3 regions of the Streptomyces sp. NPDC005141 genome follow, and region 3 is predicted to be linked to each of the others. Evidence: riboswitches for the same ligand, from Rfam matches in the RefSeq annotation. Region 3 holds a riboswitch; each other region holds the start of a gene.
What was found. Region 3 has a riboswitch for cobalamin ahead of ACWD68_RS05510 (ribonucleoside-diphosphate reductase subunit alpha). Riboswitches for the same ligand answer to the same signal wherever they lie in the genome.

Region 1 (3,199 bases), on a different contig from region 3:
GACATGCTCGACGAGGAACTCGCCGCGCTCGGCGCCGAGTATCCGTGGGCGGACCTCGACGAGGTGCGCGGACTCTTCGAACGCACCGCCCTCAGCGGTGAGTTGCCCCTCTTCTTCACGCCGGACGCCTACGCCGGCCACCTCGTGCGCCACGCGGAGCCCCGCTCATGAGCGGCGGCATCCGGCGCGTCGGCGTGGTGGGCGCCGGCCAGATGGGCGCGGGGATCGCCGAGGTCTGCGCGCGGGCCGGGCTGGACACGGTGGTGTGCGAGGCCGACGCGACGGCCGCCCGCGCGGCCCGGGAACGGGTGGCCGCCTCCCTCGACCGGGCCTTACGGCGGGGCAGGCTGGAGCCGGGCGCGGCCCGGGACGCTCTCGCCCGCATGGTCTTCACGGGCAGCCTGGACGACCTGGCGGACCGGCAGCTCGTCGTCGAGGCCGTCATCGAGAACGCCGACGCCAAGACCGAGGTGTTCGCCGCCCTCGACAAGATCGTCGAAGACCCGGCGGCGGTGTTCGCGACGAACACGTCCTCCCTGCCCGTGATGCGGCTCGGCATGGCCACGAGCCGCGCCGACCGTGTGGTGGGACTGCACTTCTTCAACCCGGTGCCCGTGCTGCCCCTGGTGGAGCTCGTGGCCTCCCTGCACACGGCGCCGGAGACCGTCGCCGCCGTGGAGGACTTCGCCGCGCGCACGCTCGGCAAGACGGTGATCCACTCGAGGGACCGGGCGGGGTTCGTCGTCAACGCCCTGCTGATCCCGTATCTGCTGGCGGCCGTCCGGATGGCGGAGTCGGGCTTCGCCACCGCGGCCGACATCGACACGGGCATGGAACTGGGCTGCGCCCATCCGATGGGCCCGCTGAAGCTGGCGGACCTGATCGGCCTGGACACCCTGGCGTCCATCGCCGAGTCGCTCTACGACGAGTTCAGGGAACCCCTCTACGCCCCTCCCCCGCTGCTCCAGCGGATGGTGGAGGCGGGGCTGCTCGGGCGGAAGGCCGGCCGGGGGTTCCACACCTACGACCAGGGCTGAGGACCTGGTGGGAGGCGGGCCGGGGGGCCCGCCCGGCCGCCGGGGTGAGGGTCCCGGCGGCGTCACGGGGGAAGGGCGGGGAGCGCGAGTACGGCGCTTCCCGCCCTGTGGCGTTCCGGACCCCGGGGGTCCCCCACCATCCGGATGGCCGATGTGTCGCCCCTCCGGCCCGTCACCCCGTAGGCTGGCCGATGCAGCTGGTTCGCCCCGTCCGCCAGGCGGAATGCGTCGTAAGAGGGAACCCGGTGGGAATCCGGGACTGCCCCGCAGCGGTGAGTGGGAACGACCGCCGTCATACGCACTGGGCCCGATGAACAGGGCCTGGGAAGCGACGGCCAGTAGGTGTCTCGTACGAACTCCGTACGAAGGGACGTGTCCACGAGTCCGAAGACCTGCCGACTGCCCGCGTACGACCGACTCGTGCGCGGACATCCCGGTGACCTCGTGGGCGGGTCGGCGTACATATCGGGCGGACGTCCGCGCTGTACCGCGGGCCTGTCATCCGTCCGGTTCGTCACCCCTTCGCGCTCTCGTCCCGTTGCCGGGATCTCAGGGATTCATCTCGCGAAGGAGATCTCCGTGACCACCAAGCCCGCAGCCGCGGCAGCACGGGCCACCGTGTACGGCTACCCCCGCCAGGGCCCGAACCGGGAACTGAAGAAAGCGATCGAGGGTTACTGGAAGGGCCGCGTCACCGCCGACGCCCTGCGCGCCATCGCCGCGCAACTGCGTCGCGCGAACTGGCGGGAGCTGGCCGAGACCGGTGTCGACGAGGTGCCGACCGGTGACTTCTCCTGCTACGACCACGTCCTCGACGCCACCGTCATGGTCGGTGCGATCCCCGCCCGCCACCGCGCCGCCGTCGAGGCGGACGCCCTGGACGGCTACTTCGCCATGGCGCGTGGCACCCAGGACGTGGCGCCTCTGGAAATGACGAAGTGGTTCGACACGAACTACCACTACCTGGTGCCCGAACTGGGCCCGGACACCGTCTTCACTTCCGACTCCACCCAGCAGGTGACGGAGCTGAAGGAGGCACTCGCCCTCGGGCTGAGCGCCCGCCCGGTGCTGGTCGGGCCGGTCACCTACCTCCTGCTGGCCAAGCCCGCCCCGGGCGTACCGGCGGACTTCGACCCGCTCACCCTCCTCGACCGGCTGCTGCCGGTGTACACCGAGGTGCTCGCGGACCTGCGCGCGGCGGGCGCGGAGTGGGCGCAACTGGACGAGCCCGCGCTCGTCCAGGACCGCACCCCGGCCGAGCTGAACGCCGCCGCGCGCGCCTACCACGGGCTCGGCGGCCTCACCGACCGGCCGAAGCTCCTGGTCGCCTCGTACTTCGACCGGCTCGGCGAAGCCCTTCCGGTGCTGGCCAAGGCTCCGGTCGAGGGCCTCGCCCTGGACTTCACCGAGGCCGCCGCCGCCAATCTGGAGGCCCTGGCCGCCGTGGGCGGCCTGCCGGGCAAGCGCCTGGTCGCGGGGGTGGTCAACGGCCGCAACATCTGGGTGAACGACCTGGAGAAGTCCCTGGCCACCCTCGGCACCCTGCTGGGTCTGGCCGACCAGGTCGACGTGGCGGCCTCCTGCTCCCTGCTCCACGTGCCGCTCGACTCCGCGCCGGAGCGGGACATCGAGCCGCAGATCCTGCGCTGGCTCGCCTTCGCCCGCCAGAAGACGGCCGAGATCGTCTCCCTGGCCAAGGGGCTCGCGCAGGGCACCGGCGGCATCGCGGCCGAACTCTCCGCCAACCGCGCCGACCTGGCCTCGCGCGCGAACTCGCCGATCACGCACGACCCCGCCGTCCGGGCCCGCGCCGCCGCCGTCACGGAGGCCGACGCCCGCCGGTCCCAGCCGTACGGCGAGCGGGCCGCGGCCCAGCGGGCCCACCTCGGTCTCCCTCTGCTGCCGACCACCACCATCGGCTCCTTCCCGCAGACCGGTGAACTGCGCACCGCCCGCGCCGATCTCCGCACCGGCCACATCGACACGGCCGGCTACGAGGAGCGCGTCCAGGCCGAGATCCAGGAGGTGATCTCCTTCCAGGAGAAGGCCGGCCTGGATGTCCTGGTGCACGGCGAGGCCGAACGCAACGACATGGTGCAGTACTTCGCCGAACAGCTCACCGGTTACCTGGCCACGCAGCACGGCTGGGTGCAGTCCTACGG
Region 2 (3,199 bases), on a different contig from region 3:
ATCACGCGGCCCGAGCCGATGACGGTGCGCTGGACGACGTACGCCCAGTCCCTGACCGATCGCCCGGTCAAGGGCATGCTCACCGGGCCGGTCACCATGCTCGCCTGGTCCTTCGTCCGCGACGACCAGCCCCTCGGTGACACCGCCCGCCAGGTCGCCCTGGCCCTGCGGGACGAGGTGAACGACCTGGAGACGGCCGGGAGTTCGGTGATCCAGGTCGACGAGCCCGCGCTGCGCGAGACGCTTCCGCTGCGCACGGCCGACCGACCGGCCTACCTGGCATGGGCCACGGAGGCGTTCCGGCTCAGCACGAGCGGCGTGCGTCCGGACACGCAGATCCACACCCACATGTGCTACGCCGAGTTCGGGGACATCGTCCAGGCCATCGACGACCTCGACGCCGACGTCATCAGCCTGGAGGCCGCCCGCTCCCATATGCAGGTCGCCCGCGAACTCGCCGCGCACGGCTACCCGCGCGAGGCGGGACCCGGCGTGTACGACATCCACTCCCCGCGCGTTCCGAGCACGGAGGAGGCCGTCGCACTGCTGCGGGCCGGGCTGAAGGCCATTCCCCCGGAGCGGCTGTGGGTGAACCCCGACTGCGGTCTGAAGACCCGGGGCTGGCCCGAGACCCGCGCCTCGCTGGAGAACCTGGTCGCCGCCGCCCGGGTGGTCCGTGAGGAACTCCCCGGCGCCTGACACCGGGACCGGTCGGCCGGGGAGGCAGCCTCCAGCTGCCTCTCCGGCTCCCTGGCGCCCCGGCTCCCCGCTTCGAGGGAGCGATGACCACGTACCTGTGCCCTGCGTGGTGAGGTCCCGCACAACGCGAGAGGGCCCCCGGTGGTTCCGAGGGGCCCTCTCGCGTTCCGCGGGATTCAGTGCGCGGCCGGCACCGATCGCCCTGACGGGACCGCCGCGGGCTTGGGGTTCAGCATGCGCTCGGCCAACTCGCCGAAGACAAGGCCGAATCCACCCCACAGGGTGGCCTGGATGGCCAGGGCGGAGATCCGGAACCGCCACAGCAGGGTGGCGGGGAAGTCCCCCGGCACCTCGTTGATCGTGGGCAGGAACGCGTACGCCAGGCCGATCGCGACCGCGAAGGCGGCCACCGCGGCGATCGTCGCGTACCAGGTGCCCAGGCCGGGCGCCAGGCGCTTGCCGAGGATGGTGGCGCCGACCGCGAGGAGCACGCTGAGCACCATCATCAGGAAGTACAGGGTGGTCCGCTTGCCGATGGTGTCGGGGTCGCCGACCGACGGCGGATTGGCCGGGTACTTCAGGAACGGCACGACGTACACGGCGAGCAGTGCGGTGCCCGAGAGCAGCAGCGCGGTCGCGCGGGCGCTGAAGCGGCCCACTCGGCCGAGTGCGAAGCAGTAGGCGAGGGCGGCGATGCCGCCGAACGCGATGCCGTAGATCAGGACGCCGGTGGCGAGGCCGGCGGTGGACTGGAGGCTGCGGGAGACGAGTTCGACCTCGTGATCGTGCCCGGAGGCGTGCGCTTCCTCGAAGCCGATCGCGCTGTCGACGCTCGGTTCACCGAGGAAGTAGGCGACGACCAGGGCGAGCAGGCCGGCGGCGAGGCCGGCGAGCATGCCTCGCACGAGCAGGTTTCTTACCGTTGCGGAGTTCATGAGTGTGCGCTGTCCCTCGCGTCAGTGGCAGGGGAAACCGAGCAGGTGGCGGGCGTCGTGCACCCACTCGTGGACGTCCTCGCCGGAGACGACGGCGGTGGCGCCCTGTTCGGCGCCGACGAAGTACAGCAGGACCAGCATCAGGATGCCGAAGAAGACCGCCCAGGGAGCGATCGCGGTCAGCGGCAGCTTGGCGGGAAGAGCGGGGGTGGTGGCTGTCGGCGGAGCGACGGTCTGCGCCATGGCAGGACCTCCTCGGGAGTTCGCGTCCCATCTCGGTGGTGCACAGGATGACGCCTACGGGTCTGACTCACGCGGCGCCCAGCATGGCTGGAGCGTCTCGTTCACAGTGGCGCGACCGTGCCGGATTTCCACCGGCTTCCGTCTTGACGTCATCAATATCGGACCGACCGTACCGCGTGGCGCGTTCATGGCCAAGACCGCACCACCTGCCGTGATCTTCCTCTCGTCCCAGGTGGCGGGTCCCTTGTGCACGGTGGGTCACCGGTGCCGTTTCGGACACTCCCCGGAGAAGTGGTCCGCTGCCCCGCCGCGTTCGGCATCGGCGGCGTACAACTCGGCAGTGGGCAGGCGGAGTTCGACGCGCACTCCGCCAACGGGACACGGACCGCTCGCGGGCACGGGCCCGGTGCGCGCGGCGGCCCCGCTCTCAGCCTGCTCCGTCCGTCGCGGTGCCGGGTCGGGCGAGCCCGAGTTCGCGCTCGCCCAAGGGTGCGAAGAAGCGCTCGACCTCGGCGTCGGTGACCTCGCCGAGGGTGGCCGGGGACCAGTGCGGGTCGCGGTCCTTGTCGATGATCCGGGCCCGGACGCCCTCCACCAGGTCGGGGGCCGACAGGGCCGCGCAGGAGACGCGGTACTCCTGGTCCAGTACGGGCTCCAGGCCGCCGAGGCGGCGGGCGCGACGCAGGGCGGCGAGCGTGACCTTCACGACGGTGGGCGAGTTGCCGAGGATGATCTCCGCCGTCTCCTTGGCCGCCGGCTCGCCGACCGCGAGCAACCGCCGCACGATCTCCTCCGCCGTGTCCGCGGCGTAGCAGGCGTCGATCCACTCCCGCCGCTCCGCCAGCTCGGCCGGGGGCGGTGGCTGCGCATGACCGGCCAGCGCTTCCCGTACGGACCGGTCGGCGAGGTCGGAGACGAACCGCCGGAGCGACGAAGACGGTACGTAGTGGTCGGCGAGGCCGCACAGCAGGGCGTCACCGGCGCCGATCGAGGCACCCGTCAGGGCGAGATGCGTACCCAGTTCGCCCGGTGCGAGGGCGAGCAGATGGGTGCCTCCCACGTCGGGAACGAAGCCGATGCCGGTCTCGGGCATGGCGATCCGTGAGCGCTCGGTGACGACCCGGACGCTGCCGTGCGCGGAGACGCCGACCCCGCCGCCCATGACGATGCCGTCCATGACCGCCACGTACGGCTTGGGATAGCGGGCGATGCGGGCGTTGAGGTGGTACTCGTCGCGCCAGAACGCGGCGGACGCGGTGCCGTCCCCGTCACGCGCGTCGTCGTGGACGACCCGGATGTCGCCGCCCGCGCACAGTCCGCGC
Region 3 (3,199 bases):
TCCTGGTCTACCCGCTGATCTTCACCTTCCTGCCCCGCCTCTGGTCGGTCTCCCACAAGCACGGCTATGTGACGACCTCGGACTTCGTGCGCGGCCGCTTCGGCTCCAAGGGCCTGTCCCTCGCCGTGGCCGTCACCGGAATCCTGGCCACCATGCCGTACATCGCGCTCCAGCTGGTCGGCATCCAGGCCGTCCTCGACGTGATGGGCGTGGGCGGCGGCGAGAGCACCAACTGGTTCGTCAAGGACCTGCCGCTCCTCATCGCCTTCGGCGTGCTGGCCGCGTACACCTACTCCTCGGGGCTGCGGGCCCCCGCCCTGATCGCGTTCGTGAAGGACACCCTGATCTACATCGTGATCGCGGTGGCCATCATCTACATCCCGATCAAGCTCGGCGGCTTCGACGAGATCTTCAAGGCGGCGAGCGACAAGTACACGGCCGCGGGCGCCGGCGGGCTCGTCCCCGCCGAGGCGGGCCAGTGGACGTACGCCACCCTCGCGCTCGGCTCCGCACTGGCGCTGTTCATGTATCCGCACTCGATCACCGCGACGCTGTCCAGCCGCAGCCGCGAGGTGATCCGCCGGAACACCACGATCCTGCCGCTGTACTCGCTGATGCTGGGCCTGCTCGCCCTGCTCGGGTTCATGGCGATCGCGGCCGGCGTGAAGGTGCAGAACGGCCAGCTCGCCATCCCCCAGCTCTTCGAGAACATGTTCCCGGACTGGTTCGCGGGCGTGGCCTTCGCCGCCATCGGCATCGGGGCACTCGTCCCGGCGGCCATCATGTCCATCGCGGCCGCGAACCTCTTCACCCGCAACATCTACAAGGACTTCATCAAGCCGGACGCGACCCCGCGGCAGGAGACCCAGGTCTCCAAGCTGGTCTCGCTCCTGGTGAAGGTGGGCGCGCTGGTCTTCGTCCTGACCATGGACAAGACCGTCGCGATCAACTTCCAGCTGCTCGGCGGCATCTGGATCCTGCAGACGTTCCCGGCGCTGGTCGGCGGGCTGTTCACCCGCTGGTTCCACCGCTGGGCCCTGCTCGGCGGATGGGCCGTCGGCATGCTCTACGGCACGATCGCCGCGTACGGGGTGGCCTCGCCGACCCAGAAGCACTTCGGCGGCAGCTCGAAGGAGATCCCCGGCATCGGGGAGATCGGCTACATCGGCCTGACGGCGTTCCTCCTGAACGTGGCCGTCTCCGTCGCCCTCACCTTCGCCCTGCGGGCGTTCAAGGCCCCGGACGGCGTCGACGAGACGTCGCCCGGGGACTACACGGCCGACGCGGGAGACCCCGGCGTCGAGACGGAGCTCCCCCCGGCCACGGCGGGCGCGAGCCACTAGCCGGCAGGAAGCGACAGCGCCGTACGACGGGCCGCCGGGCGGGAAGCCGGCGGCCCGTCGCCGTGCCGGGCGGGCGCCGCGAGGCCCTCGTACGCAGCCCGACGACATCCGGCCGCTCACCTACGAGTTGACGCTCCAGCACGCTCCGTAGCGCTCCCTGACACCGACTCGACACAACATGTGGGGGTACTCCCGAAGCCCGGCACAAGATGTATGCTCATGGTCGCTGTCGCCGCAGGGGAATCCGGTGCGAATCCGGAACTGTCCCGCAACGGTGTACTTGTGTGTGTTCGCGTATCCACGCGCCCGCACTCGCGTCAGTCCGAGGACCTGCCGACAGCGCGCCCCGGCCGTCCGGCCCGGGTGCCGACGACGTCCGGGCCTCGCGGAATGGGCCGGTGGACGCGGTGCGCTGCTGCCCAGAAGCGCTCCCGTGTGCCCCCTGCCTCCCCGCAAGGCCCCGTGCCGAGCGAGGGAGAGTCCCACGTGACCATCGCGCCAGCCGATCCGGCTTCACTGACCGCGCAGCAGGCCCCGGTGGAGACCGACGGTCCCGGAGCCGCGCTGCTGCGGACCCTGACGGATCTCACCGCCGACCTCCCCGACGCCGACCCCGGCCGGGTCGCCGCCGCGGCGCTGCGCGGCCGGTCCGCCCGCGCCGACGAGGCCGAGCTGCGCGAACTGGCCACCGAGGCGGCCGCAGGGCTCATCTCCGAGGATCCCGCCTACTCCCGGCTGGCCGCCCGCCTGCTCACGATCAGCATCGCCGCGGAGGCCGCCTCCCAGGGCGTCACGACCTTCTCCGAGTCGGTCGCCGTCGGCCACCGCGAGGGCCTGATCGCCGACCGCACGGCCGAGTTCGTCCGCCTGCACACGGCCCGCCTCGACGCGTTGATCGCCGCGTCCTTCGCCGAGGACGCCGACGACCGCTTCGGCTACTTCGGGCTGCGCACGCTGCACAGCCGCTATCTGCTCCGGCACCCGATCACCCGCAGCGTCGTCGAGACGCCCCAGCACTTCATGCTCCGGGTGGCCTCCGGCCTCGCCGAGGACGACACGGCCCGCTCGGTGGACGAAGTCACCGCGCTCTACCGGCTCATGAGCCGCCTGGACTACCTCCCCTCCTCCCCCACGCTCTTCAACTCCGGTACGCGGCACCCCCAGATGTCGTCCTGCTACCTCCTCGACTCCCCGCTGGACGAGCTGGACTCCATCTACGACCGCTACCACCAGGTGGCGCGCCTGTCGAAGCACGCGGGCGGCATCGGCCTGTCCTACTCCCGCATCCGCTCGCGCGGTTCGCTGATCCGCGGCACGAACGGGCACTCCAACGGCATCGTCCCGTTCCTCAAGACGCTCGACGCCTCGGTCGCCGCGGTGAACCAGGGCGGCCGGCGCAAGGGCGCGGCCGCGGTCTACCTGGAGACCTGGCACTCCGACATCGAGGAGTTCCTGGAGCTGCGCGACAACACCGGTGAGGACGCCCGGCGTACGCACAACCTGAACCTCGCGCACTGGATCCCGGACGAGTTCATGCGCCGGGTGAACGAGGACGGCACCTGGTCGCTCTTCTCCCCCTCCGACGTGCCGGAACTGGTCGACCTGTGGGGCGACGCGTTCGACGCGGCCTACCGCAAGGCCGAGGAGGCGGGCCTCGCCAGGAAGACCATCCCGGCCCGCGACCTGTACGGCCGCATGATGCGCACCCTCGCGCAGACCGGCAACGGCTGGATGACCTTCAAGGACGCCGCCAACCGCACCGCCAACCAGACGGCGGAGCCGGGCCACACCGTCCACTCCTCGAACCTGTGCACCGAGATCCTGGAGGTCACGGACGACGGGGAGACGGCGGTCTG

Region 1: another riboswitch for cobalamin. It lies ahead of metE (5-methyltetrahydropteroyltriglutamate--homocysteine S-methyltransferase); the one in region 3 lies ahead of ACWD68_RS05510 (ribonucleoside-diphosphate reductase subunit alpha).
Region 2: another riboswitch for cobalamin. It lies ahead of ACWD68_RS26480 (CbtB domain-containing protein); the one in region 3 lies ahead of ACWD68_RS05510 (ribonucleoside-diphosphate reductase subunit alpha).

Annotation. Positions count from the first base shown of each region.
Region 1 covers NZ_JBSFYW010000038.1:9,839-13,037, forward strand. The annotation lists gene aceB (malate synthase A) at 1-171, shown strand, start outside; gene ACWD68_RS26465 (3-hydroxybutyryl-CoA dehydrogenase) at 168-1,037, shown strand; cobalamin riboswitch at 1,232-1,451, shown strand; gene metE (5-methyltetrahydropteroyltriglutamate--homocysteine S-methyltransferase) at 1,617-3,199, shown strand, end outside.
Region 2 covers NZ_JBSFYW010000038.1:13,075-16,273, forward strand. The annotation lists gene metE (5-methyltetrahydropteroyltriglutamate--homocysteine S-methyltransferase) at 1-699, shown strand, start outside; gene ACWD68_RS26475 (CbtA family protein) at 876-1,634, opposite strand; gene ACWD68_RS26480 (CbtB domain-containing protein) at 1,656-1,877, opposite strand; cobalamin riboswitch at 1,934-2,069, opposite strand; gene ACWD68_RS26485 (enoyl-CoA hydratase/isomerase family protein) at 2,305-3,199, opposite strand, start outside.
Region 3 covers NZ_JBSFYW010000005.1:26,255-29,453, reverse strand. The annotation lists gene mctP (monocarboxylate uptake permease MctP) at 1-1,343, shown strand, start outside; cobalamin riboswitch at 1,547-1,695, shown strand; gene ACWD68_RS05510 (ribonucleoside-diphosphate reductase subunit alpha) at 1,830-3,199, shown strand, end outside.